DNA from 3 places in the Ewingella sp. C233 genome. Region 3 is predicted to be linked to each of the others. Evidence: predicted binding sites of a transcription regulator. Region 3 holds the regulator's gene; each other region holds the start of a gene.

Region 1 (10,680 bases), on a different contig from region 3:
GTTAAAGCCCTGTCCGGCGATGGGATGCAGGGTCTGAGCTGCATTGCCGACCAGCGCCAGACGGTGACTGATATGATTATTGGCCGTTTTTAACTGCAGCGGATAACTGGATCGCGTGCCCGCCTGCTGCATTTTACCCAACCGCCAACCGAAGGCCGTTTGCAGTTCGGCGAGAAATTGTTCTTCGCTCCAGCTATCGATCTGTGCTTTGGCTTCACGCGGATGGCACCAGACCAGCGAGCTGCGCCCTTTGGACATCGGCAACAGCGCCAGCGGGCCGTGCGCCGTAAAACGCTCAAAGGCACGGCCACGGTGCGGTTCACTGGTATCGATATTGGCGATAACCGCCACCTGCGCATAATCTTCCTGCTGCCAGCTAATGTTGCAGGCTTTCGCCAGCTCGGAATGGGTGCCGTCGGCCGCCACCAGCACCTGAGCCATAAGCTGCTGGCCATTATCGAGAGTAACGGTGGCGTCGTCCTGCGAACGGATAACGTCCACTACCTTGGCCGGACAGTGCAGCGTAACGCCCGGCGCCTCTGCGAGTTGCTTAAACAGACGCTGACCGACGCCGTGCAGTTCCACTACCTGTCCCAGCGCCTCAACGCCATAATGCGCGGCGTTGAGATTGACGAAAGCGGCATGACCGCGATCGCTGACATGAATGTCGCGGATAGGCGTGGCAATATCCGCCAGCGCCGACCACAACCCGATGCGCGCCAATTGCTGGCAGGTGCCCTGCGCCAGCGCGATAGAACGGGCGTCGAAACCGGGATGCGTATCGCCGGCCGGTTTCGAGGCTTCAATCAGATGCACCGGCAGCCGGCCTTTCGTCAGCGCGGAAACGGCCAGCGCCAGCGTGGCACCGGTCATTCCGCCGCCAACAATAATGATGCTCATATTATTTCCGTGCCGCCGCCATCAGCGCTTCAATGTCATCGGCTTCTTTCACGACGTCGCCGGTGAAGATCTCGATGCCGTCGGCGGTGATCAGAATATCGTCTTCGATGCGGATGCCGATACCGCGGTAAGCTTCAGGTACGTCCGCGTCTGGCGCGATGTACAGACCCGGCTCGACGGTGATCACCATACCCGGTTCCAGCGTTCGGCTGCGGTCAACGCTGCCGTAGTGGCCGACGTCATGCACATCCATCCCCAACCAGTGCGACAGACCATGCATGAAGTACGGACGGTGCGCCTGCTCGCTAAAGAGTGTCTCAACGTCGCCATGGAGAATGCCAAGCTTCACCAGCCCGGCGATCATCACGCGCACGGCACCTTCGGTCGCCGCTTGCATACTGCTGCCGGGGCCGAGAATTTCCAGCGCTTTATATTCCGACGCCAGCACGATGTCGTAAATTTCGCGCTGCGCTTTACTGAATTTGCCACTGACCGGGAAGGTGCGGGTGATATCACCGGCGTAGCCTTGATATTCACAGCCCGCGTCAATCAGCACTAAGTCGCCGTCGCGCAGTTCGGATTCATTTTCGGTGTAATGCAAAATGCAGCCGTTTTCACCGCTGCCCACAATGGTGTTATAGGAAGGGTAACGCGCGCCATGACGATTGAATTCATGATGAATTTCGCCTTCGAGATGGTATTCGAACAGACCGGCGCGGCACTTTTCCATCGCACGCGTATGGGCTTTCGCGGTGATCTCACCCGCGCGGCGCATTACGGCAATTTCTTCCGGTGACTTGAACAGACGCATCTCATGCACAATCGGCCGCCAGTCAGTCATCGTGGCCGGTGCCGCCAGGTTCTTTTTGAAACCGTTGCGCAGGGTGTCCATCGCGCGGTTAACGATCTCGTCGGCATAGGCGTAATAACCCTGCGCGTGATACACCACGTCAAGGCCGTTCAGCAGAAGGTGTAGCTGGTCGTTGATGTCGTCAAACGGGAGAGCTTTGTCGATACCTAATTTTGTCGGTGCCGCATCCTGACCCAGGCGGCGTCCAAACCAGATCTCCGCCGTGAGGTCGCGTACGCGGTTGAAGAGCACGCTGTGATTATGATTTTCATCACTTTTTACCAGAATCAGCACGGCTTCCGGCTCATTAAAACCGGTCAGATACCAGAAGTCGCTGCTTTGACGGTAAGGATATTCACTGTCGGCATTACGTGTTGCTTCGGGTGCAGCGAAAATAATCGCGGCGCTGCCGGGTGCCATCTTGGCTAACAGCGCCTGACGACGATTCTGGTATTCGTGCAAAGTCATCTCACCTTCTCCTGAAATCGCTTTAATTCATTGTTATAACGTCATTCATGAAAACCGTTATTCATGCAAAATTTAGTGCAGCGTTTGGGGATTTTCCGGCGCCAGCGGGTGACTGTGGCTGAATTCGCCAAAGCACAGGATCGCCGCCACACGGACGTATTCGACCACTTCTTCCAGAGATGCCGCCAGCTGTTCCTGATCTTCGTCTTCTTCATAGCCAAGCTGTGCGATGCTGCGCAGGTCATCAATCGCTTCGCCCACTTCGCCTTTCACTTTGGCGAGCTTTGGCTGCATCATGCCCAGCCCGAGCAGGAAATGGTTGACCCATCCGGCCAGCGCATCGGCACGTTCGAAGACCGGCTTTTCGTCATCAGGCATCAGCATTTTGAATTCAAAGCTGTCATCTTCCAGCGTATCAGCGGTAATTTTGCGCAACTGCTGCAAGAGATCAGCCAGCGTATGTGGGAATGCCATGCCTTCATTGGTCAGGTCATGAACCAGCGTCAGCCAACTGCCGTCGCGGTTCCCCCCACACAGCAGGCCGCTGATAAGCCCATGCATTTCTGCCGCCGTCAGGGCGACCGATTGTTGTTTCAGCGCGTGATCCAACGAATCATAAGTAGGATAAGTATTATCAATAGACATGCGTATTCGCCATCGTTGGTCGGTTAAGTTCGTGTTATGCTACCACCAAGGTCAGTCGTAGTACCAGATTAGCAGACCAGCGAACGGCAGTTGTTGAGCCTTACTTTGGCCGGCAAATGCACTGGACAAACATCCAGCAATCAGTTCGTCATGGGGTTGTAACCTGGTATTGAGATAGTTATAGTGAGGTCGCTTCCAACGTCCTGTGTCGAGATGCAGTGATCAGGTTGGGGCGGCGTTCAAAGAAGGCAGGAAGGTGGCATGTCTGCACAACCGGTAGATATTCAAATTTTTGGCCGCTCGTTACGAGTGAATTGTCCGCCAGAACAACAAGAAGCATTAAACATGGCTGCTGAAGATCTTAATCAGCGGTTGCAAGATCTGAAAGTTCGCACTAGAGTCACCAATACAGAGCAGTTAGTTTTTATCGCGGCATTGAATGTGTGTCACGAACTTGCTCAGGAACGGTTGAAAACCCGTGACTATGCGTCGAATATGGAACAACGTATTCGGATGCTGCAACAAACCATCGAGCAGGCATTGCTCGAACAAGGTAAGATCTCTGAACGTGAAGGGACACCTTTTGAATAACTTAAGGGGTTGATTTGCTTGTCACAGGCAGTCAGCAACGAGTAAAAAATTTCTCTGAGATGTTCGCCAGCGGGCCCGTCCCCTGAGCCGATAATTAGTACCAACAGAATGTGATGATCCGTAATCGGTGCGCATGCTCGGTCCGTCCGAGAAGCCTAAAGACTGCGACAGCACGTTCACCTTGAACCATGGGTTCAAGGGTTACAGCCTGCGACGGCATCTCGGAGATTCCCCTTCCTTTCCCGGTACAATCCCTTTTGGTTCTGTATCTATGCCACACACTCCTCAATACGCCCCACTCAGACAAACCCTTCGAAACGAAGTCCGCCAGCGCAGAAAAAACCTTAGCCCTGAACAACAACAGCTTTTTGCCCAACAGGCCGCAGAACGTGTTGCCGCCCATCCGCGTATTCAGTCCGCTTCAACAATCTCAGTGTTTCTTTCTTTTGATGGTGAACTCGATACCGCGCCCTTGATTGAGCAACTCTGGGCCAGGGGTAAACAGCTTTGCCTGCCGGTACTCCACCCGTTCAGCGCCGGCCATTTATTGTTTCTGCACTACACGCCGGACACCCCGCTGATTCGAAACCGGCTAAAAATCCTCGAGCCGGTACTCGACGTCACACAACTCATCCCGCTGTCACAGCTGGATATCATCCTGACACCGATGGTGGCATTCGATGATCAAGGTCAGCGCTTAGGCATGGGCGGCGGTTTCTACGATCGCACGCTGAAAAACTGGCGCCATAGCGGCCCTTATCCCATCGGATTGGCGCACGATTGCCAGCAGGTTGATGGTTTACCGGTTGAAGAGTGGGATATTCCCCTGCCAGAGATCATTACCCCGGGCAGGGTCTGGAGCTGGTGACAGAATTAAGGCGTCACGACCACATCAGTCAAGGTAAACCGCTTTTTCTCACCGTTCTCGTGAAAACCAATGCGCAGGAATATGCGCAGATTTTCGAGGTAAGCATAATCGCTGCTCATCGGTCGCTTGTCGCCACGATCGTCCGTGCAGGTTAGCTCGATGTAACGACCAGAAAAGGCTTTATTCAATTGCGCCGCGTCATGCCAGTGATCGTCCGTACGGCATACTTCACTTTTTGCCTGCTCTTCACCGGCTTTTCTGCCATTGGTCAACACGCCATGCCACTGGTATTGCGTTGCCGCTTTTACCGGTACCTCAAACGAATTGTCCAGAGACCGGCTGATATCCGGTGCCGGAGAGAAGGAATCCCAGCCTCGCAGATCGACCATGTTAAACAGCCGCTGATGTTGCATATAAAGCGGCGCATTACCGATGAGGATTTTATCCAGGCTGAGCGTCGTGCCGTCAGGTTGTCTATCGATAACGATGTCCGAACTGTTGCCCCCCTCTCCCACCCATTGCTGCGTATAAGTAAGGCGACTGAATGCAGGATGCTGATCCGCACTGCCGACGGCTTTTTTCACCACCGCCATAACGGCATCGGGCAGGGAGAAACGTTGTAATTGAGTCGGGTCGTTATGTTCGTAGTCAGGCAGTGATGGCTGGTTATCAGCGAGAGGCTTTTCACGTGCCACCCATGGCCCCTTCCCTTGATATTGCGTGAGGTCTTTAACCTCACATAATGGCTTTATAACGTCCCCTAGCTCTGGCGGCAGCGTAGAAAACACGGGGTCAGCCACGACATTGGCATCGGTTAGCAGCCCCTGATTATCGAGCGAATAACTGGCCTTCGTCATACCCTGACCATTTTCGCAATTCATCACCACGTCCTTAATCTTCACTGAATAAGGGGCACCATACTGCTCTTTTATGTAGGTTTTCGCGTAGTCCGTCGCCAGACGAACTTTCAGCATTTTTCCCTCTTTCACGCTGTTGTTTACATCCACAAATTGGCGGTCACCCTGTTCATTGGCGGCTGATATTTCAGCCCAGCGAGGGGCGGTGAGATGTTGCTGGCAAACATCCAGTTTAGGATCCTGACCAAGCGGGCTGCTCGCGTCCGGCTCAAAGGGAACCGCAGGTGCGTAGCGTGAAATGGAATTGGTGCTATACGCCCGTAAAACCGTGCCCGTATTGAGATGGACATCCATCATTAAGAGCGATTTTTTCTGCGTGCGGCAATCGACATTCAGCCACATCTCGCTCGTCTCACCAGCGGCCATGGAAATACGGAAAAGCGCATTGATTGAATCCCCAACTTGCACGTAATTTTCAGGGATCCATTGAATACTTTTCACTTGAGGGGGTACAGGTGCGGGTATCGCCATCGCCGGGGCGGAAAGTATTCCCCCAACGATAAGAAAACTTAAGTGCTTCATCTTATGTTCTTTTATAAAAAGGAATGAGCATAGCAGAGAGGAAAAACCAAAGGAAAGAGGCAGGAGAGTTGGTGATAAAAACGAGCACAACTCTCCTCAGATCTCCTCAGAAATCGGTTTATTGATAGCGATGCGGCGCTTACGCGGCGGCTATCTGTTTGAACCTTATGTAGGCAGAACGTTAAGTATGTTGTAACTAACTCAGTAAATTATCACTCGACGACATCATGAAAACCAATCAACACACTGATATTTAACGATTTTTAATTTTGTACGTACCGTTACACGCCGACACCAATCACTCACGGACAACCGTGTTCGACGCGCCTATTATTCTCTCAACGGCCCCGCAGTGGGGTACACATACAAACCAAGAATTTTGAGGAATTAAACATGAAAAAAGTATTAGCTCTGGTTGTTGCCGCTGCAATGGGTCTGTCTTCTGTTGCTTTCGCTGCTGAAACTACCGCTGCTCCAGCACCTGCTACATCAACGACTGCTGCCCCAGCTGCAAAAGCACCTGCTAAGCACGTAGTTAAGAAAGCACACAAGAAACCAGCTCAGAAAGCTCAGGCTGCCAAAAAACACAAAAAACACGCTAAGAAAGCAGCCCCTGCTCAGAAAGCACAAGCCGCTAAAAAACACGTGAAACATGCTAAGAAAGCTGCTCCGGTCGCTCAGAAAGCGCAGGCTGCTAAAAAACACGTGAAACACGCTAAAAAAGCTGCTCCGGTAGCTCAGAAAGCACAGGCTGCTAAAAAACACGTGAAACATGCTAAAAAAGCTGCACCAGCTGCAAAAGCAACGCCAGCAGCATAAGTAAGTCGTCTTAGTGAGGGTATCTCCTCACCGATATCAAGACTGATTATTGAACACCCGGCTTGCCGGGTGTTTTTTTCTCCAGTTTTTGTCATGAGGTATTGATGAATGATGCTGCGCCGATACCTGTTCGAACTCACCATGAGCGCCCTGCTCCTCTGCGGCGTTATCACCATGTCCTTACTTCTGAATATTTGAAGCGTTACCTGACCTTCAACTTCTGCCCTGTTCTTCCTTAATCCCCATAGAAACGAAAAACCCCTACTTGTTGGATAACCAACTTTCGGGGTTCATTTCATGGTGCCCGCAGGCGCCTTAATTATTTGTACAGGCTTTTTAGTAAAGCAGACGCGCGCGGATAGTTCCCGGTATGGCCTTCATCAGTTGCAATGCATTGTTTAGCGTAGCAACATCAGTTTCGGCGTCGATCACGACATAGCCGATTTGCGGGCTGGTCTGCAAATACTGTGCAGAGATGTTGATGCCCTTCTCGGCGAAAATCTGGTTGATGCTGGTCAGCACGCCCGGACGATTTTCGTGAATATGCAGCAGGCGGCTGGCATTGGTACCATGCGCTGGCAGCGAGGCTTCCGGGAAGTTAACCGCTGACAGGGTTGAACCGTTGTCAGAGTATTTCGCCAGTTTACCTGCCACTTCCAGACCGATACCTTCCTGAGCTTCCATCGTGGACCCCCCGATGTGTGGCGTCAGGATCACGTTATCAAACTCGCACAACGGTGACAGGAACGGGTCGCTGTTGGTGGCGGGTTCTTCCGGGAATACATCGATGGCCGCGCCGGAAATATGCTTGCTGCGCAGCGCATCGCACAGGGCAGGAATATCAATGACCGTGCCACGTGAGGCGTTAATTAGCAACGAGCCAGGTTTCATCTGCGCTAACTGATCAGCACCGATCATGTCTTTAGTATTGGCCGTTTCAGGAACGTGCAGCGTGACCACGTCGCTGGTTTTCAGCAATTCATTCAGGCTGCCAATCGGTTGTGCGTTACCCAGCGGCAATTTGCTCTCGATGTCGTAATAGAACACCTGCATTCCCAGACCTTCCGCCAGAATACCGAGCTGCGTGCCGATGTGGCCGTAACCGATGATGCCCAGACGTTTTCCGCGTGCTTCGAACGAGCCGACGGCCAATTTATGCCACACGCCACGGTGGGCTTTGGCATTGGCGGACGGAATGCCACGCATCATCAGCAACATTTCGCCGAGCACCATTTCGGCCACAGAACGGGTATTGGAGAACGGCGCATTAAATACCGGGATCCCGCGGCGGGTAGCAGCATCCAGATCAACCTGATTGGTGCCGATACAGAAGCAACCGACGGCAATCAGCTTTTCAGCCACGTCAAACACATCTTTCGTCAATTGGGTACGCGATCGGAGTCCAACAAAGTGCGCATCACGAATCGATTCTTTCAGCGATTCTGTGTCTAAAGCACCTTTGTGAAATTCAATATTGGTGTAACCCGCTGCGCGGAGTGAATCAACCGCACTTTGGTGGACGCCTTCCACTAACAAAAACTTAATCTTGTCTTTCTCAAGTGATACTTTTGCCATTTCCCGACCCTATTTTTCTGACTGACGATGTCTGCGACCGACGATTTCTTACGGCTGACGTGGCTACTTTTCAGCAACGACACAGCCAACATAACAAAAAATTCGCCATCATCAATACAAACGATTGCCTACCGGACAGCAGAAGGCTCAGCCACTACATGGCTTTTTAGAATTTAATGCTGGGTAAGAAAATTCGGGCCGGATGTTACCGAGGTATGGGAAGGAAATGTGACATAAGTCACCAAATTCAGGCTTATGAAGAAAAGATGTTTCAGCGGGAAAATTATCATCTTCATAACATTACGTTATGACCGCGTACAGACTGGCTGCGTCAGAATCTACGCAGCCAGATCTTCTGCTTATCGCCTGTCAGGCTGAAACCGCCTGAGTCGGGATTATTTCAGGGTGACGGTTTTCACGCCGTCGGCCGTGCCCACCAGCGCGACATCCGCACCACGGTTAGCGAATAAACCGACCGTCACCACACCTGCGATACCGTTGATCTTATTTTCCAGCGCGATGGCATCGAGGATCGACAGATTGTGCACATCCAGAATGATGTTGCCGTTGTCGGTCAGCACGTTTTGGCGGTATTCCGGCAGGCCGCCGAGCTTCACCAGCTCACGCGCCACATAAGAACGCGCCATCGGGATCACTTCCACCGGCAGCGGGAATTTACCCAACACGTCGACCTGTTTGGAAGCATCAACGATACAGACGAATTTTTTACTGATGGCCGCGATGATTTTTTCACGGGTCAGCGCCGCGCCGCCACCTTTGATCATCTGCATCTGGCCGTTGATTTCATCGGCGCCATCCACATAAACGTCGAGCTGATCCACTTCGTTGCTGTCAAAAACATGAATGCCGAGGCTTTTCAGTTTGGCGGTAGAGGCATCAGAACTCGAAACTGCCCCCTCAATCTGATGTTTGATCGAGCCTAATGCATCAATGAAATGGGCAGCGGTGGAGCCGGTGCCAACACCCACAATGGTACCGGGGGTAACGTAGTCCAAGGCGGCCCAACCGACAGCTTTCTTTAATTCTTCCTGAGTCATCATAGCTTCTCTGTTTGGTAACCGGGTGGTTTCGTGAAGATAACAATGCCAGTGATTATAAAGCATGTCCCCGGAAATTGGGTCTTTTGGATATGTCTGAGTTCACACTTATCATCTCGCCCGCCTGATGACGGGGAAGATTTTGTCCGCCACTAAAGTGTTCAATCTATGGCATAGTATTTGGATAAATTAAATTCAGGGGACAGAACTCCGATGAAACGCCCAGACTATAGAACGCTACAAGCCCTGGACGCAGTGATCCGCGAGCGCGGTTTTGAGCGTGCTGCGCAGAAACTTTGCATCACTCAATCGGCGGTATCTCAACGAATTAAGCAGCTCGAAAATTTATTCGGCCAGCCTTTGCTGGTCCGTACCGTACCGCCACGCCCGACGGAACAGGGGCAGAAATTGCTGGCGCTGTTGCATCAGGTGGAATTGCTGGAAGAGGAGTGGCTGGGCAACGACAGCGGTACTGACAGCAATGACACGCCGCTGCTGCTGTCGCTGGCAGTCAACGCCGACAGCCTGGCAACCTGGCTGCTGCCCGCGCTGAAATCCGTGCTGGTTGACTCCCCTATCCGCCTTAATTTACAGGTAGAAGACGAAACCCGTACGCAGGAGCGTCTGCGTCGCGGCGAAGTGGTCGGCGCGGTGAGTATTCAGCCACAACCGTTGCCAAGCTGTCTGGTGGACCAACTAGGCGCGCTGGACTATCTGTTTGTCGGCTCGAAACCTTTTGCTGACCGCTATTTCCCGAATGGCGTCACCCGCTCGGCGCTGCTGAAAGCGCCTGCGGTGGCCTTCGACCATCTTGATGATATGCATCAGGCTTTCCTGCAGCAGAACTTCGATCTGTCGCCGGGCAGCGTACCGTGCCATATCGTTAACTCGTCGGAAGCCTTTGTACAGCTGGCCCGTCAGGGCACCACGTGCTGCATGATCCCACATCTGCAAATCGAGAAAGAGCTGGAAAGCGGCGAACTGATCGACCTCACGCCGGGCCTGTTCCAGCGCCGGATGCTGTTCTGGCACCGTTTCGCGCCGGAAAGCCGCATGATGCGCAAAGTGACGGATGCGCTGCTGGCACATGGCCGTCAGGTGCTGCGTCAGGACTGATTGATTTCTCTTTTCGTCCGGCGGGTATGAATGGAGGAAATTTCATCCACTCTTCTCTCGGACGATATCGATAAATGCCCTCAGGCTCGCGGGTACATGGCGGTTTCCTGAGAAGTAAAGGAACAGCCCTGGGATCAGCGGGCACCATGCCTCCAGCACCGCCACCAAACGCCCTTCATTCAGTGCCGTATGAACATACGTTTCTGGCAGATAAGCAATACCCAGCCCATCTGAGGCTGCTTCAAGCATCAGTTGCGAATTATCCAGCGTCAGCGTTCCCGGCACGTCGATAGCCACTTCCTGACCGTGCTGGCAAAATTCCCACCGATAGCGTTTTCCACTGGGCAGCCT
Region 2 (10,680 bases), 1.2 Mb from region 3:
AAAGTTAATACAGCGCAGGAAGGTACTCTTCCCAGAACCCGATGACCCGATAATGCTGATCACATCCCCCGCGTTGGCGGAGAGCGACACGCCTTTGAGGACTTCATGATCGCCGTAGCGTTTGTGCAGGTCGAGAACCGCTAATTTGTTTTCTGGCATAATGTTATTCCGCAAAAAGTTATGTCCATAAAAAGAATGCTTTTTAGTGAGTCTGAGGTTTCACATGCGCCAGCCAGCGCTTTTCAGCCATGCGGAACAGGCCAATCAATACAAAGGAGATGCACAGGTAGATCACCGCTGCGATGCCAAAAGCATAAAACGGCTGATAAGTGGCCGAGTTAATGTCGCGGGCAATTTTCAGCACGTCCGGCACCGTGGCGGTAAACGCCAGCGCCGTGGAGTGCAGCATCAGGATCACCTCGTTGCTGTAGGCCGGTAACGCCGTACGCAGTGCCGAAGGTAGAATAATGCAGGTATACAGTTTGAAACGGGAGAAGCCATACGCATTCGCCGCTTCAATCTCGCCGTGTGGCACCGCGCGGATCGCACCAGCAAAAATCTCGGTGGTGTACGCACAGGTGTTGAGCGTCAGTGCGAGGATCGTACAGTTCAGGCCGCTGCGGAAAAACGCGTTGAGGAAATCGGTGCCGCGCACGATCTCCAGACTGTACATACCGGAATAAAAGACCAGCAGCTGCACATAAAGCGGTGTACCGCGAAACACGTAGGTATAAAGCCAAATAGGCAGACGGATGAATTTGTTCGATGACACGCGCCCTACTGCCATCGGTACCGCCAGTAATCCACCTATGACCACGGAGCTGATTAACAGCCACAGCGTGACGGCCAGGCCGGTAAAACGGTAGCCGTCGCTGTAGAGCAGCGACATGCCGTACTGTTGCAGGATCTCAATCATAGCTCAGCCCTCTTCACGCCCAGCGAATAACGGCGTTCGAGCCATAACAGCACCCCGTTGGAAACCGTGGTAAACACCAGATAAATCACACCCGCCACGATGGCGAAGTAAAACGGCTGATAAGTGCCCTTTCCCGCCAGCACCGTGGCTTTCACCACGTCATTGAGGCCAAGCAGGGACACCAGCGCCGTCGCTTTGAGGATAACCTGCCAGTTGTTGCCAATGCCCGGTAGAGCAAAGCGCATCATGGCCGGAAACAGAATACGGCGGAAGATTTGCGCGCTGCTGAAACCAAACGCCGTCGCCGCTTCAATTTGCCCACGAGGAACCGCCATAAAAGCGCCACGGAAGGTTTCGGTAAAATACGCGCCGTAGATAAAACCGAGCGTAATGATACCGGCACCGAGAGGATCGATATCAATCTGCGCCATGCCCAGCGATTCTGTCACGCTGTTAAGCACGATCTGCAGACCGTAGAAAATCAGCAGCATCAGCACCAAGTCTGGTACACCGCGAATCAATGTCGTATAGCAGCCGAAAAATCCTGAAATCAGACGGTTTTTCGAGAGTTTACCGCCTGCACCGATTAAACCAATTATCACCGCCAGCAGAACCGAAGAGATTGCCAGTTCCAGCGTGACCAATGTGCCCTGAATAATAACCTGGGAATACCCGTATAACATGCTGTGTTCCTGTCTTTGACCAACGTCGTGTCACCTGCCGCAGGTGTTTTTTATTAAACAGTATGAAACTGATTGTGCACGGAAGTGACTTAATGCGGCCTGCCAACATAAGGCAGGCCGCAGACGTTATAGCGCTGAACTTTAGCCGCCGTAAACGTCAAAGTTGAAGTATTTCTTCGCCAGCTTGTCGTAAGTGCCATCTTTGCGCATTGAAGCAAAGGCTTTGTTCAGCGCCGCTTTCAGATCGCCATCATCTTTACGCAGGCCCATACCGGTACCCACACCAAAGAATTTGTCATCTTTCACTGACGGGCCGGCAAACACATAGTCTTTACCCGGAGCCTGTTTCAGGAAACCTTCGCTGCCTGCTACTTCATCCTGGAATGCCGCATCCAGACGACCGGAAGCCAGATCGGCGTAGATCAGATCCTGGTTCTGGTAAGCCACCACGTTGATGCCTTTTGGCTGCCACATCGCGTTGGCATAGGCTTCCTGAGTGGAACCTTGTAATACGCCGACGTTTTTGCCTTTCAGCGCGTCAAGGGTAGGAACAATTTTGGTGCCTTTTGGTGCGATCAGACGGGCGTTGGCCGCATAGAGTTTGTCAGTGAAATCGATTTCCAACTGACGTTTTTCTGTAATGGACAGAGACGAAATAATGGCATCAATTTTCTTCGCTTTCAGCGACGGGATCAACGCATCAAAATCACTTTCAACGAAAGTACATTTGATTTCAGCACGCTTACACATTTCGGTCGCCAGATCGATATCAAAACCGACCAGCTTACCGCTGGAGTCTTTCGATTCAAAAGGGGCGTAAGTCGGATCGGTACCGATCTTAATGTCTTTAGGGGCGGCGGCAAAGGCGCTGCTGACACTGGCTAAAGCCAAAACCAGCGGAAGAACCTTGAACAACTTTTTCATACATTACCCTCAGTCATGAATCGTCTGTTGTGATTGGTCATTTCTGTTGTGTCTGAACATGTTTTTATTATTGGTCGTACTGTTGCAGCTAACGGGAGTTTGCGTTTCCCTCAGTTTCACTATGCAGTTTTCATGCCGATTTTGTTCCGGTCAAGTTAACCGGCCATCGTCCGCCCGTTGCGATTAAAATTGCAGCAAGATCATGCTGCAAATCAGCGGGATGAATAAACCACAGGAACAGAATGCAATAACAATGCACCAAAATGAAACGAGCAATGTTCGTTTTTGGTGCATTGTTATCAATTTGTTTAAAATATGCGATGAATTGGTGAAACGCAGCTAGCGACCGCCCTGCCATCGAACAAACAGGTCTTCCGGCAGCTCGATATCGAACTGGTCGATCACCCGATTTACGGTCTGATTGATGATGTCATCAACGCAGGTCGGGCGATGATAAAAGGCAGGAACAGGAGGCATGATCACCACACCCAGCTCGGCGGCCTGAGTCATCAGGCGCAAGTGGCCAAGATGCAGCGGAGTTTCACGCACGCAGAGCACCAGACGGCGGCTCTCTTTGAGCACCACGTCGGCCGCGCGGGTCAGCAACCCGTCGGTATAACTATTGACGATGCCGGAGAGGGTTTTAATCGAGCAAGGCAGGATAACCATGCCCGCGGTTTTAAAAGAACCGGAGGAGATGCTGGCGGCGATATCGCGCGAATCATGCACTACGTCGGCCAGTTGCTGGACATCACGCAGTGTCAGGTCGGTTTCCAGCGTCAACGTCTGGCGGGCAGCGTTGCTCATCACCAGATGGGTTTCGATATCGGCAACGCCTTGCAGCACCTCAAGTAACCGTACGCCATAAATCGCGCCGCTTGCGCCGGAAATGCCGACAATAAGTCGTTTCATGAAAACTGCCTCTGAAGAGTGACGCCGGGAAGGCGCTTTGACTGACAAAAAGTCATTTTGATGACTTTGCCGCAATGCAGGGGGATAAGCAAGCCTGCGCGGCGCTGGGATAGGAGGGAATTTAGCCCATAAAAAAGGCGCGCCTGCACGGTCGGTTCACCGGACAGGTCGCGCCCTAAAAGGCGTAGTTAAAAATCAGCCTTCGTTATGCATTTCGAGATTTTCGGCTTCCTGCTGACCGCGTAACGCCTGAGCGTCATCGTTGCGCAGGGATTCGAGATACTCGAGGTAATTCTGGTCAACGTCTTTGGTGACATAGACGCCATCAAATACCGAGCATTCGAACTGCTCAATATCCATATTGTCCTCTTTCACCGCAGCAATCAGGTCACTGAGGTCCTGGAAAATCAGTGCATCGGCGCCGATCATCTGGGTGATTTCACTGACTTCACGGCCATGAGCAATCAGCTCATTGGCGCTCGGCATGTCGATGCCGTAGACGTTCGGGAAACGAATTTCCGGTGCCGCCGACGCGAGATACACACGTCTTGCGCCCGCTTCACGGGCCATCTCAACGATTTGCTGAGAGGTGGTGCCGCGCACGATGGAGTCATCCACCAGCAGAACGTTTTTATCACGGAACTCAGCGCGGTTAGCGTTCAGCTTACGGCGTACTGACTTACGACGCTCAACCTGACCGGGCATGATAAAGGTACGGCCGACGTAACGGTTTTTCACAAAACCCTGACGATAAGGCTTGTCGAGGATACGGGCGATTTCCAGCGCGATATCACACGAGGTTTCCGGAATAGGGATCACCACGTCGATATCCAGATCTTCCCAGTCGCGGGCAATTTTCGCACCCAATTTCTGCCCCATACGCACACGGGCGCTGTAGACCGAAATTTTGTCGATGAAGGAGTCAGGACGCGCGAAATAGACGTATTCGAACAGGCACGGATTGTACTGAGGATTTTCAGCACACATACGGGTAAACAGCTGGCCTTTTTCAGTGATGTACACCGCTTCGCCGGGGGCAACGTCACGCAGGAACTCAAAGCCCAGGGTGTCCAGCGCAACGCTCTCTGAAGCCACCATATACTCGTTGCGGCCGCCTTCCAGCGTACGCTTACCGATAACCAGCGGGCGGATGCCATGCGGGTCACGGAACGCCAGCATACCGTGACCGATGATCATCGCCACACAGGCATAAGCGCCGCGGATCTTCAGGTTCATGGCGGCGACCGCTGCGAATACGTTGTCAGCTTCCAGCGGGTAGTGCTGGAAACGGTCAAGTTCGCTGGCCAGAATATTGAGCAGAATTTCTGAGTCGGACGTGGTATTCACATGGCGACGCTGGCCTTCGAACAGATTACTTCTCAGTTCGTGGGCATTGGTCAGGTTACCGTTATGGGCAAGGGTGATGCCGAACGGAGAGTTGACGTAAAAAGGTTGAGCTTCGGAAGCGCTGGAACTGCCAGCCGTAGGGTAACGAACATGGCCAATACCCATGTTGCCCTGCAAACGTTGCATATGGCGTGCTTCAAACACATCTCTCACCAGGCCATTCGCTTTCCGCAAACGGAAATTGTTATTGGCATCAATGGTGACGATGCCTGCGGCATCCTGCCCACGGTGTTGTAACACCGTTAACGCGTCATAAATCGACTGGTTTACCGGCGTGAAACCGGCGATACCGACAATACCGCACATGTTGTCTTTTCCTCAATCAGCGCTGCCAAAACTAGAGATGTTTTGGCAAGAAACTCGACGTGCTCTGCAGGTAGTCAAAGAACCACCTGATGATGTAACTGAACTGTGGGATCAACTGAGACTGTTTCCAGTCCTCACTTTGTGAAAAGCCGGTAAAAGTGTCCAGGAAGAACAGTATCGCGGAGACAATCAGTACGCCGCGCAGTGCGCCGAAGCACACCCCCAACACCCTGTCGGTACCGGACAACCCGGTTCGCTCAACCAGAGAGCTAATCACATAGTTGGCAATGGCACCTACGATCAACGTCGCGATGAACAAGATGCCAATTGCGATCCCGTTTCGAACTAACTCATCTTCGAAACGTGTGAAATAGATAGCGAGGTACGGGTAATAATGGCTGGCAACAAAGAAGGCACAAGCCCAGGTTACCAGTGATAAGGCCTCGCGGACAAAACCCCGGATCAGGCTGACTAAAGCAGAAAACCCGATAACCGCAATAATGACGTAATCAATCCAGACCATTAACGATTCCAGTGTGTAAACCAGTAAAGACGGCCCAAACATCCATTTCGCGGCGAATTCTAACAGAAAAAGAAAACGTTTGCGTAGCGGAAATCTGCCAGCCGAACAAATTAATAATCGCGATGAAAAAAACCTCAATCACCGCAGAAACCTATAAGATCCTGTGTAATAGACCTTATAGAAAAAGGGCACAAAATGCGTGCCCCTCCCCATGACTTAACAACAGAACACAACAGCAGTGCGGTTATTTTCCAGCGCTGTAACTGCGTATCTGCCCGCTTAATCCGCTGATCTGGTTCAACTGCGGCAGTGACGATTCCAGTTTTTGTTTCGACGCATCAGGCCCCACGAAGACGCGAGTGATCTGTCCCTGCACCGGCGTACTTGGAACCGTATACGCACGGAAACCGGACAAGCGCAGACTGGCGACAATCTCGTTGGCTTTCGACGCATTTTTCAACGCGCCCAACTGTACAACGTAGGACTGCCCGGCAGGTGCTTTCTCTTCCGGCTGAGGTTTGCTTTCCACTTTCGGTGGTTCAGTTACTTTCGGCTGTTCAACCGGTTTTGGTGCAACAGGTTTAGGCTGAACCGGCTTCGGTTTTTCGACCGGTTTTGCTTCGACCATCGGCTTAGGTTCAATCACCTTAGGTTTAGCCGGTACCGGACGCGCTGGCTGAACCTGTTTTTGTGGCTCAGGACGGGTCGTGACTGGCGGTACTGGCGTCACAGGCTGCGCGTCGGTGTCATCCGGCAGTTCCTGCCCGGAATTCGCCGGCTGCGTCGCCGTATTGCCCCGCCCATGCACCGCTTCCCCTGCCCCTTCCGGTGGCTGAGCAGGCAGCGACTGTGATACCGGTGGCACCACATCCTGCTCCTGCGCATCACCCGGTTTTGGCACTAACGGGATCGACGCAAACTCATCCTCATAATGCTTTTTCTTCCCGTCGAGCAAACCCGGCAGAATGATCACGCCCAGTGCGACCAAAATGATGGTCCCCACCAGACGATTTTGAAACTTACTAGCCACTGGCTTTCCCCGCGTCTAAAGCAGCCATCACGTGCGCTACGGTATGAAATGATCCGCAGACAATCACAATATCCTGACTATCAGCATCCTGCATGGCCTGTTGCCAAGCCGAAACGACGTCCGTGAACTGATGCGCTTGCACCAGATGCACGGCCAGTTCTTCTACGCTGGCACCGCGCGGGCCTTCAAGCGGTGCGCAGTACCATTGATCAATCTCAGACGCCAGACAGGCCAGCGTGCCTGCAATGTCTTTATCATGCAGCATTCCCACCACGGCGCGTACTTTTCCGCCATTGCGCGGCAACTCACGCAGACGTCCGGCCAGATAGCTGGCGGCATGGGGGTTGTGCGCGACGTCCAGAATAAGTCTTGGCGACTCGCTCACGGTCTGGAAACGGCCCGGCAGTTGCGCCTGTTGTAAACCGCTGCGGATAGCGGCTTCGGGAATGTTCAGCGTGGAGAAGTGCAATGCGGCCAGCGCCGTGGCGGCGTTAGGCAGCGGAACGTTGGGAACAGGTAAATCATCCAGCACGTCGCCCTCCTTCACTTCCCAGCGCCAGCGGTCACCCGCAACACTGTAGTTCCAGCTGTCACCCAGGCGGTATAAGTCAGCGCCTTTTTCAGCGGCCACATCGGCAATTGACTGCGGCATCTCCGGCTCACCGACAATTGCCGGCCGGTTGCCACGGAATACGCCCGCTTTCTCACGCCCGATACTTTCGCAGTCAGGGCCGAGCCAGTCGGTGTGGTCGAGTGCAATGCTGGTCACCACGGCAACATTGGCATCGACGATATTGGTGGCATCAAGCCGCCCGCCGAGGCCCACTTCGAGGATCACGACGTCCAGTTTGGCATCTTTAAACAGCTTCAGGGCCGACAGGGTTCCGTACTCGAAATAGGTCAGGGAGATCTCCCCGCGTCCGGCTTCAAGCGTAGCAAAGGATTGACAATGTGCCTCTTCCGGCAGCTCTTCTCCCTGAATGCGCACACGTTCGGTGTAACGCACCAGATGCGGCGAGCTGTAAACCCCAACGCGCAGCCCGGCGGCGATAAGAATCGCTTCCAGCGTACGGCAGGTGGTGCCCTTGCCGTTGGTACCAGCGACGGTGAAGACGAAAGGCGCAGGTTGCAGCAAGTCCAGTTTACTGGCTACCGCTTTGACACGATCGAGGCCGAGCTCTATCGCCTGAGAATGGAGATGTTCGAGATAATAAAGCCACGCAGACAAAGGCGACGTGGCTTGAGGAATAACTTGATTTTGCATAACAGGCAATGCCCCTTCGTCAGATGCGACAGTCAGGATAAAAGCACGGTATGCAGGCTGGACGACGCTCGCGTTACAGGAACGTCGTCCATTTATGATTGACCGGCTTTTACCTGGTCAATCAGGCATCCTGATGATTGTCAGCGGCGTTGCCGCTGACTGCTGCCTGAACGTCAACCACTTTCGGTTCAGGGCGACCGGTCAGCTTAGACAGCACGCTACCCAGTTTTGGACGCAAATCAGGACGACGGACAATCATGTCGATCGCGCCCTTTTCAATCAGGAATTCACTGCGCTGGAAGCCCGGTGGCAGTTTTTCACGAACGGTTTGCTCGATAACGCGTGGACCAGCAAAGCCGATCAGCGCTTTCGGCTCAGCGACGTTGATGTCGCCCAGCATCGCCAAACTGGCGGAAACACCGCCCATGGTCGGGTCAGTCATCACAGAGATGTACGGCAGGCCGCGCTCCTGCAATTTCGCCAGAGCAGCACTGGTTTTGGCCATTTGCATCAGCGACATCAACGCTTCCTGCATACGGGCGCCGCCACTGGCTGAGAAACAGACCAGCGGACAATTATCTTCCATCGCCTGCTCTACAGCACGGACAAAACGCGCACCGACAACGGACGCCATTGAACCGCCCATGAAAGCAAATTCAAAGGCTGCCACGACGATAGGCATGCCGTATAGCGTGCCTTTCATGACAACCATTGCGTCTTTTTCGTCGGTTTCTTTTTGTGCTGCAACCAGACGGTCTTTGTATTTTTTGGAGTCTTTAAACTTCAGAATGTCTTTAGGCTCAAGCTCGCTGCCTAATTCAACCTCGCTGCCTTCATCCATAAAAGTGAAGAGGCGCATCCGCGCAGACATGCGCATGTGATGGTCGCACTTCGGGCAAACCATGAGATTGCGTTCAAGCTCGGCGCGGTAAAGTACCTGACCGCAGCTGTCACATTTAGTCCAGACGCCCTCAGGAATGCTTGCCTTACGGGTTTGCGAGACGTTGCTCTTATTAAGAATTCGTTCAATCCAGCTCATCGATGACCTTTCTGTTTGAACCCGGCCGAAGCCAGTCCGCTGTTCATGCTGTAACAAGTCCCCTGAAACCTACCCAAAACGCCCGCCCGCTCTGATGCCGGATGGCAAAACAGACGCATAACGGAAGGGTTGTTCGCAGGAACAGACCATAAATGTCGCTCATTAAACCATAACGGCCCGACGCTGTGGATAAAAAACTGGTCGAACCCTCTGGTTTAATCTCTTTATATTTCCCAGCTTTGCTGACCTGAGGTTAGCCCTGCTGACGCTTTACCTTCGCCGCCGCACGCTTGTGCCGCCAGATTTCCACCACACCCGGCAGAATCGACAGGACGATGATCACCACGATCAGCAATTTCAGATTGTTCTGCACAATCGGTACGTTACCAAAAAGGTAGCCAGCATAGGTAAATAACAGAACCCAAACCAGCGCACCAATCACGTTATACGCCGCAAAGTGGCGATAGGACATGTGCCCCATACCCGCGACGAAAGGCGCAAAGGTACGCACTATCGGCACGAAGCGCGCAAGAATAATCGTTTTGCCGCCATGTTTCTCGTAAAACTTGTGCGTCTGGTCCAAATAACTGCGACGGAAAATCTTCGAATTCGGATTCCGGAACAGACGTTCACCAAACAGGCGGCCGATGGTGTAGTTGAGCGCGTCACCTACAATAGCGGCAACGGCCATCAGGGACACCATCAAATGTACGTTCAGATCATTGCCCGGCAGCGCGGCCAGTGCACCGGCCACAAACAGCAGGGAATCTCCCGGCAGGAACGGCGTGACCACCAGCCCCGTTTCGCAAAACAGGATCAGGAACAGGATACCGTAAACCCAGGCGCCGTATTGCGCCACCAGTTCAGCCAGATGCACATCAATATGGAGAATAAAATCAATGATAAAGTGGATGAAATCCATTTAGTGAATCGCCTTTTTTAAGCGCCGATGCGCAACGTTAAACAAGCAGCGTAAACAATGTATGCAGCAAAATCAGTCCGCTAAAAACAGCGGGCCCATATTCAATTTTGGCAGTCCAAACTTCTCCGGGTAATCCACCGAAACCAGATACAGCCCTTCAGCTTTCGCCGTCGCTGCGGCCAGATTACGGTCTTTGGCGGCCAGCAACTCGGCCATCCAGTTTTCAGGCTGCGCACCTGAACCCACCTCAATCAGACTGCCGACAATGTTGCGCACCATATGATGAACAAACGCGTTGGCCTTCACATCCACCACCACATAGTTACCGTGACGGCTGACGTTAAGGTGAATCATGTAGCGCCACGGCGTGCGGGACTGACACTGGGAGGCGCGAAACGACGTAAAGTCGTTCTCACCCAGCAGCGCCTGACCCGCGCGCTGCATTTTGTCGACGTCCAGCGGCAGATGCACATGCGTGATACCGGTCTGCAAAATGGCCGCGCGGAAACGGTGGTTGTAAATAATATAGCGATAACGGCGTGCGGTGGCGCTGAAGCGGGCGTGGAAATCCTCCGCCACTTCACTCATCCAGCGAACCGAAATGTTTTTCGGCAAATGGGTATTCACGCCCATCGTCCAGGCCGCTTCTTTGCGCAGTACCGGCGTTTCGAAATGCACCACCTGACCGGTCGCGCTCACGCCCGTGTCCGTCCGCCCGGCGCAGAAAACAGAAATGGGCGCATCAGCCACGCGG
Region 3 (10,680 bases):
CTTTTTCATGACGATTTTATCTACAAGTTGTGATGGATTGGAAATGAGTTCGCCTGACAGCACGGCTGCCTGCGAGGAATTGGGTTGGTGCCGGATTGTAACAAAACACTCTTAAGCGTAGGCGACTGGAGAATAAAGGGTGTGTAAAGTTCAGCCAAGACGTGGCGATCTGTACGATTATTCATCGTTTCGTATGAGGTCATGCTTTTATAGGGACGATATCGACAGATCAAGGGGCTGAGACCATTCAATCGAAGAGACGGTACGTATTATAAGGGCTAAGCGGCGGGAAACAAAATAAAAAACATGATGCTGCGCAAGCTTAGGGTAACTCTGCGGCGTTAGTTGCGCAAATGACCAAAATGGGCATGAAGTCTGCGTAAAATGACCAATAAGTTATATGGATAGCGAAGTATCAAAAGGGGATAAATAGCGAAGCTAAATTTATGTGCGTGCGCGATATAGATTTCAGGAAACGGAAAGTGAGACAGAAAGAGTGGGATTATTTTATCTGGTGCGTCCGAATGGACTCGAACCATCGACCCCCACCATGTCAAGGTGGTGCTCTAACCAACTGAGCTACGGACGCACATCGGATAAAACGTACTGCGTAGAACTTTGCAGAATTTTGGTGCGTCCGAATGGACTCGAACCATCGACCCCCACCATGTCAAGGTGGTGCTCTAACCAACTGAGCTACGGACGCATCGCATTCTGTCTGCCAGTGCGGCAGCGGGGACGAATATTAACGACCTACCGGATGGCTGGCAAGGGAAAAAAAACATTTTGCCGTTATATTGTGACTGAGTGATGCGTGAATGTTCACTGCGTTGATTTTTTGAACATTAATGACAAAAATCTTCGCCGCCGGATAAAAAGTTTCCGGCGGCGAAAAATCACTGCTAACGTCCGGCATTCTCCAAAATTGTGAATGACGGTTGTTTTTGGATCCAACGGATACGCAGCATCACCATCACCGCGGCGAAGGTCAGACCTAATATAAAGCCCCACCAGAAGCCGCTGGGGCCCATCGCCGGGACGACGTAGTTGGTCAATCCCAACGTGTAACCCACAGGCAAACCCAGGACCCAATAGGCCACAAACGTAATATAGAAGATGGAGCGGGTATCTTTATATCCACGTAACACACCCGTACCAATGACCTGGATAGCGTCAGAAATCTGGTAAACCGCCGCGAGTAACATCAGGCTTGAAGCCAGTGCGATGACTTCAGGGGTGTCATTGTATAAGCCGGCAATGTGTGTGCGGAAAATAACGGAAAGCGATGCACTGATGCAGGCGATGACGATACCGGTAAAAATACTGGTGTAGGCAGCAACCTTAGCCCCCTCTATTGATGACTCGCCCAGCTTTGAACCCACACGAATGGTACTTGCCATGCCTAATGACAGTGGGATCACAAACATGACCGAACCCAGACTCAACGCTATCTGATGACTGGCCACTGCGACAATGCCTAATGGCGAGACCAGCAGGGCAACGATGGCAAACAGCGTGACTTCGAAAAACAGTGCCAGACCGATAGGTAAGCCCAAACCGATCAAACGTTTTAATGTCACCCAGTCAGGTTTGGCAAATTGGGTGGGAGCAACAATGTCTTTCATGAAGTACGCGCGTTTCACGTAAAAGCGCATCATCAGGAACATCACCCAATACACCGTACCGGTGGCAACACCGCAACCTACACCACCCAATGCGGGAGCGCCAAATTTGCCATAGATGAAAATATAGTTAACCGGAATGTTCACCAGCAGTCCGATAAAGCCGAAGACCATACCCGGTTTGGTTTTAGACAAACCTTCGCACTGCACGCGCAGCACTTGGAAAAACAGATAGCCAGGCGCACCCCACATGATGGCATGAAGGTAGCCAATGGCTTTGGCTTTGAGCTGCGGGTCAATATTGTGCATCAGCCCGATAATCTGGTCGCAGTGATACAATACGGCGATAATCAGCACCGAGACACCGGATGCCAGCCAGAAGCCCTGCTGGATCTGATGGGCAATTTTATCGCGTCGGCCTGCGCCGTTGAGCTGTGCGACGGTCGGGGTGAGGGCGAGTAACAGGCCGTGCCCAAACAAGATTGCCGGTAACCAAATCGAGGTTCCGACGGCGACCGCGGCCATGTCAGTCGCACTGACGCCACCGGCCATAATTGTATCGACCACGCCCATGGACGTTTGCGCAATTTGGGCCAGGATAACGGGGATCGCGAGAGCTAATAACACACGCGCTTCTGTAAGGTACTTCTGCACGCATACACCTTTCATGTTTTGAATAAAAAACGCCACGCAGGGCGTGACGCTAAAATAGCGGAAAATAACCCAAAGATTGTACATCGTCAGACTTTTTAAGCAATCAAAGCTGTTAATGGCGAGTTACGTTTTGTCCTCTTTTCAGTTGCTGATATTCTGCCCTCATTGATTTGGCTTTCTAATAAATCTGCGGCAAACTGGCAGGCAGAAACGAAATACACTGCAGATGCTTTACTGCACAAAAATGAATGAGGCATGGCCTATGTTTACCGGTATTGTTCAGGGCACAGGAACGTTAGTGTCCATCGATGAAAAACCTAATTTTCGCACCCACGTTGTGCAGATGCCTGCACACATGCTCGATAATCTGGAGCTGGGTGCTTCGGTGTCGCACAATGGTTGTTGTCTGACAGTCACCGAGGTGAAAGGTGACCTGGTCAGTTTTGACTTGGTGAAAGAGACGCTTCGCCTGACTAATCTGGGTGATTTACAACCCGGTTCGCAGGTGAATCTGGAACGCGCTGCCCGTTTTGATGACGAAATTGGCGGGCACCTGATGTCCGGGCACATTATATGTACGGCAGAAGTGGCAAAAATTCTTACATCAGAAAATAACCGCCAAATCTGGTTCCGTATGCCACATGAAGATTTGATGAAATATGTATTACATAAAGGGTTCATCGGCATCGATGGAATTAGCCTCACCGTGGGAGAGGTAACCAAAACCCGTTTCTGTGTGCATCTGATCCCCGAAACTTTGCAGCGAACCACTCTGGGAGCCAAGCGTTTGGGCGATAAAATAAATATTGAAATCGATCCGCAAACGCAGGCCATTGTCGATACGGTCGAGCGCGTGTTAGCCAGCCGTGAAGCGGCCATCGCCACCGCTCAGGCAATGGTTGAGCAGCAAGAGAAATAGACCTTCAGGATTTTACACCGCGTAAAAACAAAAGCCGGGCAGAAGACTGTCCGGCTTTTTTATGTCGATATCGCTGTTGTATTAACGCGGTACGCGAATTCCACCTTCCACACCCTGCGGGCTGAACAATACCTGCCACAACTGAATATCGCGGGCGCGGAAAGCACCGGCACAGGCATTCAGATAGTACGTGAACATGCGCTCGAAGCGGTCCGAGTATTTATCCGCCAATGTCGGCCATGCCTGCAGGAAACGCTCCAGCCACGCCATCAGGGTGCGGTCATAGTCCGCGCCAATATTGTGCCAGTCTTCCATTACAAACAGGGATTCGGTCGTCTGCGCGATCTGTTTGATAGAGGGCAAACAGCCATTAGGGAAGATATATTTATCGATCCAAGGATCGACGCTTAAATCCGATTTATTCGAGCCAATGGTATGAAGCAGGAACAAACCGTCTGGCTTGATATTGCGTTTTACTACGTCGAAGTAAGTCTGGTAATTCTTCGGCCCGACATGCTCAAACATCCCTACCGAAACAATCCGGTCAAACTGATCATTCAGATCGCGATAATCTTGCAGCAAAATGGTCACATCGAGATCTTTACAGCGATCCTGAGCCATTTTTTGCTGCTCAGCCGAAATCGTCACGCCGACGACGCTGACGCCGTAATGTTTGGCGGCGTATTCCGACAGACCACCCCAACCGCAACCAATATCCAGCAAGCGCAGGCCAGGTTTTAGTTGCAGCTTATCGCAAATCATTTTTAATTTTGCTTCCTGAGCCTGCTCAAGCGTTATTGCGTCTTTCCAGTAGGCACAAGAATATTGCATATAAGGGTCAAGCATCAGACTGAAGAGGTCATTTCCCAGGTCATAATGCTCTTTGCCTACAATCCAGGCGCGTTTTTTGGATTGAAGATTGGTAAGCCGGGCGGCTGCGATGCGGAGTGTGTCTTTAAAATGTCGGGGAAGTTTACTTTCAAGACCGGCATTCAGGACGCGCTGGAAGAAAATATCCAGTCGTTCGCATTCCCACCAGCCATCCATGTAACTTTCGCCCAGGCCCAAAGAGCCTTCCTGTAAAACGCGCTTAAAAAAATCAGGGTTTTTGACTTTAATGTCGAAAGGGCGGGTGCCGTTGATCTGTACATCTGCCATTCCCAACATTTCATTGACGATGCGATACCACTGATTGTCCTGAATACTCAGATCTTCTACACACGATGAACTCATAGCTTCTCCATCACTTTCTCTTCTGACTTATTAACCTGCCGGAAAAAAACCAAAGCAATTTATGCAGGTCATTATGAGAACAGACGGTTAATCCGCCTTGTCTGATATGCGACTATGAACAGAGGAAATCAGAAGAACACCCGTAACCTGGGCGGTATGGGGTGAAAAATCCTTTTTTATAAAACGTGACGCAGTGCCCGCGCACGAAAGTTACTTGTGATAAAAGCTTAGTATAAATGTTATTTTTAGAGGTTTTATTGAGTATAAACTCGCCTGCGCGCATTCTCAATAACAAATAGCGCGCGGCGATTATGTTTTTTAAGTGACTGTCACGTAAGGGTATTATGACGATTAGGTAGTATGATTCCGTTAACCGCGAGCCAGTTCCTCTTTGTCTGCCACTTTCACTGCATCATTCTGTTTTGCACTCTTTTTTACCATCACAAAACCCAGCGCAACCAGTACCAGCGTTCCTAACATAACCGTTACCGTGGCCAGCAAAGGCCGGGCAATGAATGCCGAGACCAACAGGCTGGTAAAAAAGCACAAACCTAATTGTAGTGTATTTTGCAACGCAGCGGCCTTCCCTGTATTAGCAGGAAATGGCATAAGTGCGTTCGCGACAACAATTGGATAACAAGCACCGTTCACCAGCGCCATTAGACAAAACGGGATTAGTAAGGTGGTCAGCGTTGCGCTGGTAAGCGTTGCCACCAGATAAAGTCCCACGACACTCAGTGCGTAACCGGCCAGCAGCCACGGGAGAATACGGTTACCGTCAATCTTGTTAATCAACATGCGGCAACCAAACCCCCCCACAAGGAAAGCGATAGTCTGAGGAACATAACTCAGGCCGATAACGCCTGGCGTATAACCCATGTCACTGAGTATAAAAGGTGAGCCCGTCAGCCAGGCAAAAAATCCGGCAGAACATGCGCCGTAAATCATGACGTTACCGCTGAATACAGGCGATGCCAGCAGTTTGAAAAAACCGATGCGGTTGGTTTTAGGATGACCCGCCGTTTTTTTAGTTTCCTGAATACGGAGTGAGCAAATTAACAGCAGAACGCCAATCGCCAAGAGCAGGGCGAAGATAGCTTCCCAATCGAAGTGATTTAAGACCCAGGCGCCTAGCAAGGGTGCCAGCGCAGGCGATAACGCCACCAACGGCATGATGGTGGCGAAAGTTCGTTTGGCGACGTCCGCAGAGTAACGGTCAACGACCAGCGCCTGCCAGCTGACGGCAGCAGCACATACGCCAATGGCCTGCAGGAAACGCAATGCCAGCAGCAAATAGATGTTCTGTACCCAGATCATTCCCAGACAGCCCAGTGCGAAAAGCGTCAGACCGGCAATAAGCACAGGTCTGCGGCCGAGCTTGTCTGACAGCGGCCCCCACAGCAATTGTCCGATAGCGAATCCGCCGAGAAAAATACTCAGGCTGGCGCTGATCATTCCCGGACTAGTCATCAGGCTGATTTGCATTGCGCTAAACGCAGGAAGGTACATATCTGTCGCTAAAAAGCCGAGCATGCTCAGGCCAGCCAGATACAGCATAAATCCAAAGGAGGGTTTCATGATTTTCTCTTTTTATTGGCGATGTTTGTTATGCGAAAAATTATTGAACAGCGGCACAACGTGCAGGAAGTCTCAGGCGCGAAGTGTAAAGGTTTGGCTTACCGCTTGTGAAACGCTAATATTTGCAATCTTGTATCAAAAAAATTGAAAGCAGGTGGGGAGACTGGGCGATGTGGTCAGAATATTCTTTAGAAGTGGTCGATGCCGTGGCGCGTACCGGCAGTTTCAGTGCGGCGGCACAAGAGCTGCATCGTGTTCCGTCTGCGGTAAGCTACACCGTTCGCCAACTGGAGCAATGGCTGGCAGTACCGCTGTTTGAAAGGCGTCATCGGGATGTAGAGTTGACCGCCGCCGGTCAGGTTTTTGTCGAAGAGGCTCGGTTGCTTATCAAAAAAATGATAGCGACACGGCGTCAGTGTCAGCAGGTGGCGAATGGCTGGCGTGGGCAACTCAATGTAGCGGTAGACCGCATTGTGAAACCGGAAAGGTCGCGGCGTCTGGTTACCGATTTCTACCGGGCATTCCCCGATACGGAACTGATCATCCATTCCGAGGTGTTCAACGGCGTGTGGGACGCGCTGGTGGATGGCCGTGCGGATGTCGCCATCGGCGCAACACGCGCTGTGCCCACCGGCGGGCGTTTTAGTTTCAGGGATATGGGGTTTATGGACTGGCACTGTGTGGTCAGCCCTGACCATCCGCTGGCGGCGCTCACTGTGCCATTAGTGGATGAACAGCTGCGTGCCTATCCGGCACTTTGTATCGAAGATACGTCGCGCAACTTACCTAAGCGTGATACCTGGACGCTAAACAATCAGCGACGTCTGGTTGTTCCCGACTGGACCTGCGCCATAGACTGCCTGTGTGAAGGACTGTGCGTGGGGATGATGCCCGTGCATCTGGTCGAAGACTGGATATCACATCAAAAATTGAGTGTGCTGACGCTGGCTGCCGCATTTCCCGAAAGCGCCTGCTGCCTGACCTGGGATCAGAGTAACCAGTCTCCGGCGCTGGCGTGGCTTCTGGATTATCTGGGCGATACCCCTACGCTGAATCAGGAGTGGTTACGCAACTAAAAACGCCTGCAAATGTGCAGGCGTTCGTGTTATGGCTTTCGGACTACGCTGTTAACGGCGATAGTCGCGGTAAGGACCATCGGCTACCGAGCGGCGTTCAACCAGTTTCGGGTGGACTTCAATGGTCTGTGACTCCTCACGTTTGCTGATAATGCGATCCAGCAGCATGGTGAATGCCATCTCACCCAGGCGCTCTTTGGGCTGGTGGATTGTCGTCAGTGCAGGGGAGAAGTAACGGGCGTTGCGTACGTTATCATAGCCGATCACCGAAATATCCTGCGGCACCCGCAGACCCATTTCATCAGCGGCACAAATAGCCCCCATCGCCATGACGTCACCGCCGCAGAAGACGGCCGTCGGGCGCTGTTTCTGCATCAAAATTTTATGCATCGCCTGATAGCCTGACTCGGGTTCAAAATCACCCTGAACGACCCATTCTTCGCGCAGCGGGATGTTGGCTTCCGTCATGGCTTTGAGGAAACCCTGGAAGCGGCCGCCACCGGTGTTACGAGCCAGTTGCCCCGGGATCACACCGATATCGCGATGACCGCGTTCAATCAGATAGCGCCCGGCCATATACCCACCTTCAAAGGCATTATCGATGATACTGTCGGTGAAGTTTTTACGTGCTTCGCCCCAATCCATCACCACCATCGGGATCGCTCGGTATTCTTCGAGCATGTCGAGCAATGCATCGGGATATTCCGCGCACATGACCAACAGACCATCGACGCGTTTTTGCGCCAGCATGGCCAGATAGGCCTGCTGTTTATCAAGATTATTATGCGAATTACACAAAATCAGTGTGTAGCCTTTGGCGAAACAGCTGTTTTCTACTGCCTCGATCACTTCGGCAAAATAGGGCGCTTCGCTGGATGTTGCCAGTAATCCGATAGATTTTGTATTGTTGACCTTGAGGCTACGGGCCACCGCGCTGGGAGAGTAGTGCAGCTCTTTTATCGCTGTCTGCACGGCGGCTTTAGTTTCTTCGGCGACGAAACGTGTTTTATTGATGACGTGCGACACGGTTGTGGTGGAAACGCCAGCCCGCTTTGCGACATCTTTTATCGTTGCCATGAAAAGAATGACTCCTGTCTGACGTGCTTTAGCACGTTAGCATTATGTTAATCGTTTGCCTGCGTGGATCTGACTGCTGGAAAAGAGATGAGCAGTGAAATCGTTGGTGGGTTTTTCAGAGCACAACAACTGTCTGAAAGAACATCGGAATGAATCGACCCGCACGCAGTGTGGTAACCGCGAATTTTCTCTTATATCTTGGTAAAGGGGAAGTAAAAAGTCTTCGTAACGCAGGGAATGATCACGGGATTTTAAAACAAAACTATGAGAAAATGCGTTGGCACACAAACTGTATGGCTTATAAAAAGGCCACATTTGATCCAGAAGGGGTTTTAATGGATACCAATCTGAAATTTGCTCTCATTACTGTGGTTGGCGCACTGGCAATGATTATGGCTTTCAGTTTTACCGCAGTGATGCACTGATCCTTTTTTACCTTCATTCGCTGAGGGTAAAAAGATCAGAAAAAAGGGCGATTCCTTTTACAGGTGTCGCCCTTTTCAATTCTTTGTTTTGCATCGTTCGCAAAATACTGTCTTAGCGACTGATTGTTTCATAAACGTTTCGTTAAATGCTATTCATCGCTGATTAGCGGTACTGCGGACTTAACGAATCGTTTTAGGCGTCATCACTCGACGCGCGCCAACATAGTGATCTTGCCAGTAATCTTCACCCAGTGAGGTGATTTTGATCTCTTCACCTGTACGGGGGGACTGAATAAATTTACCGTTTCCTACATAGACACCAACATGATCTGCTGCGCCGCGGTTATTGATTCTGAAGAAGACTAAGTCGCCGCTCTCCAGCTCACCGCGTTTAACTGGCGCCGCGTCCCGAAGGTGGTACATTTCGTTAGCGGTGCGTGGCATTTTGATACGAATCAGGTCTTTATATGCGTAATACACTAAACCACTGCAATCGAAACCGGTATTGGGAGAAGTGCCTCCCCAGCGATAAGGTTTGCCGACCTGATGCATTAGCTTGGTCATCGCGGTCTGCTGCGCATGTTGATAACGTTTTTTATGCGCGGCACTCAAAGCAATCGGTTTGGTGTCTTTCGCGAGTCCGTCTTTTGATTTTCGATGGCGACCGTAGGCTTTTTTACTATTTTTACTGGTCTCATTTTTCGCAATCGTTCGGCTTTCTTTCTTCGCTGTCATCTTGCTGTGGGTCACTTTGGCCGTTTTCTTTTCAGAATGTTCGTTGCGAACCCGCTTGGTGCTGGTGACTTTTTTGGTTTCTTTAACTTTTGCTTTTTGTTCTTTAACTGGCTCTGATTTTGATTTTTTACTGGTTCGGGCAACGGTTTTTCGCTTTCGTCTCTCATCAGGTTTTGCCTGACTGACGTGGCTTTTCCGCTGATCGGCAGCAACGTTAGTTTGTGGCGAAGCATGCGCCAGATTCAGAAACAGCTGGGTAAAGAACAGCACGGAAAGCGTAAACAATAAACGCATGGCGTCGTTACCAATATTGGCCCAAGGTTAAACATCAGAGATGTCAGAGTATTGCCCAAAAGAAGCAGACAAAACAGCACGAATTGCTTCGATTCTAGATCATATTGTGAGAAAAAGTTAATAGCATTTTAAATGCTGTAAAAATGGTCATTTTCAGTTCTAAAAACCATCTTTTATCAGAGAGTTAAAAATGTGCTCTGACCAGCTCAGCTCAGTCACAAGAGAGTTAAACTCAACGATCAAAAATGTTATTCTGAATGAATGTTTATTATTGCGAGCCATCAGACAGTTTGATTAAAAAGTAATGACGTAAACGCATGAATGAAAGCTGGGGTGGAAAGACCCTGCAAAAAATGGCGTTTTTATCCAAAGCCCGCCATCGTTACAATAGACGCTAAGCGACAAGTGGCGCGCATTTCCAGACAGTGCCCTGCGCATCAATGAGTAATGACAGTGACAGCCAGTTTTGGCTTGAGGAAGCAATAAATGACCACGACCACTATCGAAAAAATCCAGAAGCAGGTTTCCGAAAACCCAATCCTTCTGTACATGAAAGGCTCACCGAAGTTGCCTAGCTGTGGTTTCTCCGCTCAGGCTGTGCAGGCGCTTTCAGCCTGTGGCGAACGTTTTGCCTATGTTGATATTCTGCAAAATCCGGATATCCGTGCTGAAATGCCGAAATATGCAAACTGGCCAACCTTCCCGCAATTATGGGTAGACGGTGAGTTGGTTGGCGGTTGTGACATCATCATTGAGATGTATCAACGTGGTGAGTTGCAGACGCTGATCAAAGAAACTGCTGAGAAGTACAAATCTTCTGAAGAGCAGCAACCCGAGTAATATCAGCGCGTCTGGCTCTGTATCAGGCAATCTCTGAAACGGGTAAATAAAAAGAGCGACCTCAATGAGTCGCTCTTTTTTTCTGAATTTTGGGGACAACACCGTCAGCGTTTACGCATCGTTTTCTTGCGTTTGCGCTTTTTCATCATCTGAGTTGATCGGCAACGGCCAGCCGCCCAGGCGTTTCCAGCGGTTTACCAGTTCACAGAATAACTCTGCAGTCTGCT

Evidence for each region. Region 3 encodes PurR, which represses purine synthesis genes. Its sites were predicted from a motif close to CANGCAAACGTTTGCNTG; they were not measured.
Region 1: a site for PurR is predicted at 8,269-8,286, ahead of serA (phosphoglycerate dehydrogenase). Genes of this name have one in related genera too.
Region 2: a site for PurR is predicted at 5,740-5,757, ahead of cvpA (colicin V production protein). Genes of this name have one in related genera too.

The regions. Positions count from the first base shown of each region.
Region 1 is NZ_JBUZRI010000003.1:170,449-181,128, forward strand. Features, by position in the region: gene ubiH (2-octaprenyl-6-methoxyphenyl hydroxylase) at 1-900, opposite strand, end outside; gene pepP (Xaa-Pro aminopeptidase) at 902-2,218, opposite strand; gene ACZRKO_RS16035 (YecA/YgfB family protein) at 2,291-2,863, opposite strand; gene zapA (cell division protein ZapA) at 3,125-3,454, shown strand; RNA gene ssrS (6S RNA) at 3,503-3,686, shown strand; gene ACZRKO_RS16050 (5-formyltetrahydrofolate cyclo-ligase) at 3,726-4,322, shown strand; gene ACZRKO_RS16055 (hypothetical protein) at 4,328-5,761, opposite strand; gene asr (acid resistance repetitive basic protein Asr) at 6,155-6,580, shown strand; gene serA (phosphoglycerate dehydrogenase) at 6,917-8,155, opposite strand; gene rpiA (ribose-5-phosphate isomerase RpiA) at 8,551-9,213, opposite strand; gene ACZRKO_RS16075 (LysR family transcriptional regulator ArgP) at 9,427-10,329, shown strand; gene ACZRKO_RS16080 (LysR family transcriptional regulator) at 10,372-10,680, opposite strand, start outside.
Region 2 is NZ_JBUZRI010000001.1:596,451-607,130, reverse strand. Features, by position in the region: gene hisP (histidine ABC transporter ATP-binding protein HisP) at 1-159, opposite strand, end outside; gene ACZRKO_RS02855 (ABC transporter permease) at 203-916, opposite strand; gene ACZRKO_RS02850 (histidine ABC transporter permease HisQ) at 913-1,599, opposite strand; gene ACZRKO_RS02845 (lysine/arginine/ornithine ABC transporter substrate-binding protein) at 1,741-2,523, opposite strand; gene ACZRKO_RS02840 (UbiX family flavin prenyltransferase) at 2,863-3,435, opposite strand; gene purF (amidophosphoribosyltransferase) at 3,631-5,148, opposite strand; gene cvpA (colicin V production protein) at 5,180-5,671, opposite strand; gene dedD (cell division protein DedD) at 5,916-6,701, opposite strand; gene folC (bifunctional tetrahydrofolate synthase/dihydrofolate synthase) at 6,694-7,965, opposite strand; gene accD (acetyl-CoA carboxylase, carboxyltransferase subunit beta) at 8,087-9,004, opposite strand; gene ACZRKO_RS02810 (DedA family protein) at 9,258-9,926, opposite strand; gene truA (tRNA pseudouridine(38-40) synthase TruA) at 9,999-10,680, opposite strand, start outside.
Region 3 is NZ_JBUZRI010000001.1:1,793,156-1,803,835, reverse strand. Features, by position in the region: gene pykF (pyruvate kinase PykF) at 1-9, opposite strand, end outside; tRNA gene ACZRKO_RS08160 (tRNA-Val) at 513-589, opposite strand; tRNA gene ACZRKO_RS08155 (tRNA-Val) at 630-706, opposite strand; gene ACZRKO_RS08150 (MATE family efflux transporter) at 903-2,276, opposite strand; gene ACZRKO_RS08145 (riboflavin synthase subunit alpha) at 2,539-3,195, shown strand; gene cfa (cyclopropane fatty acyl phospholipid synthase) at 3,277-4,428, opposite strand; gene punC (purine nucleoside transporter PunC) at 4,798-6,006, opposite strand; gene punR (DNA-binding transcriptional activator PunR) at 6,177-7,082, shown strand; gene purR (HTH-type transcriptional repressor PurR) at 7,134-8,159, opposite strand; gene cydH (cytochrome bd-I oxidase subunit CydH) at 8,309-8,584, shown strand; gene ACZRKO_RS08115 (C40 family peptidase) at 8,765-9,613, opposite strand; gene ACZRKO_RS08110 (Grx4 family monothiol glutaredoxin) at 10,100-10,453, shown strand; gene rnt (ribonuclease T) at 10,565-10,680, opposite strand, start outside.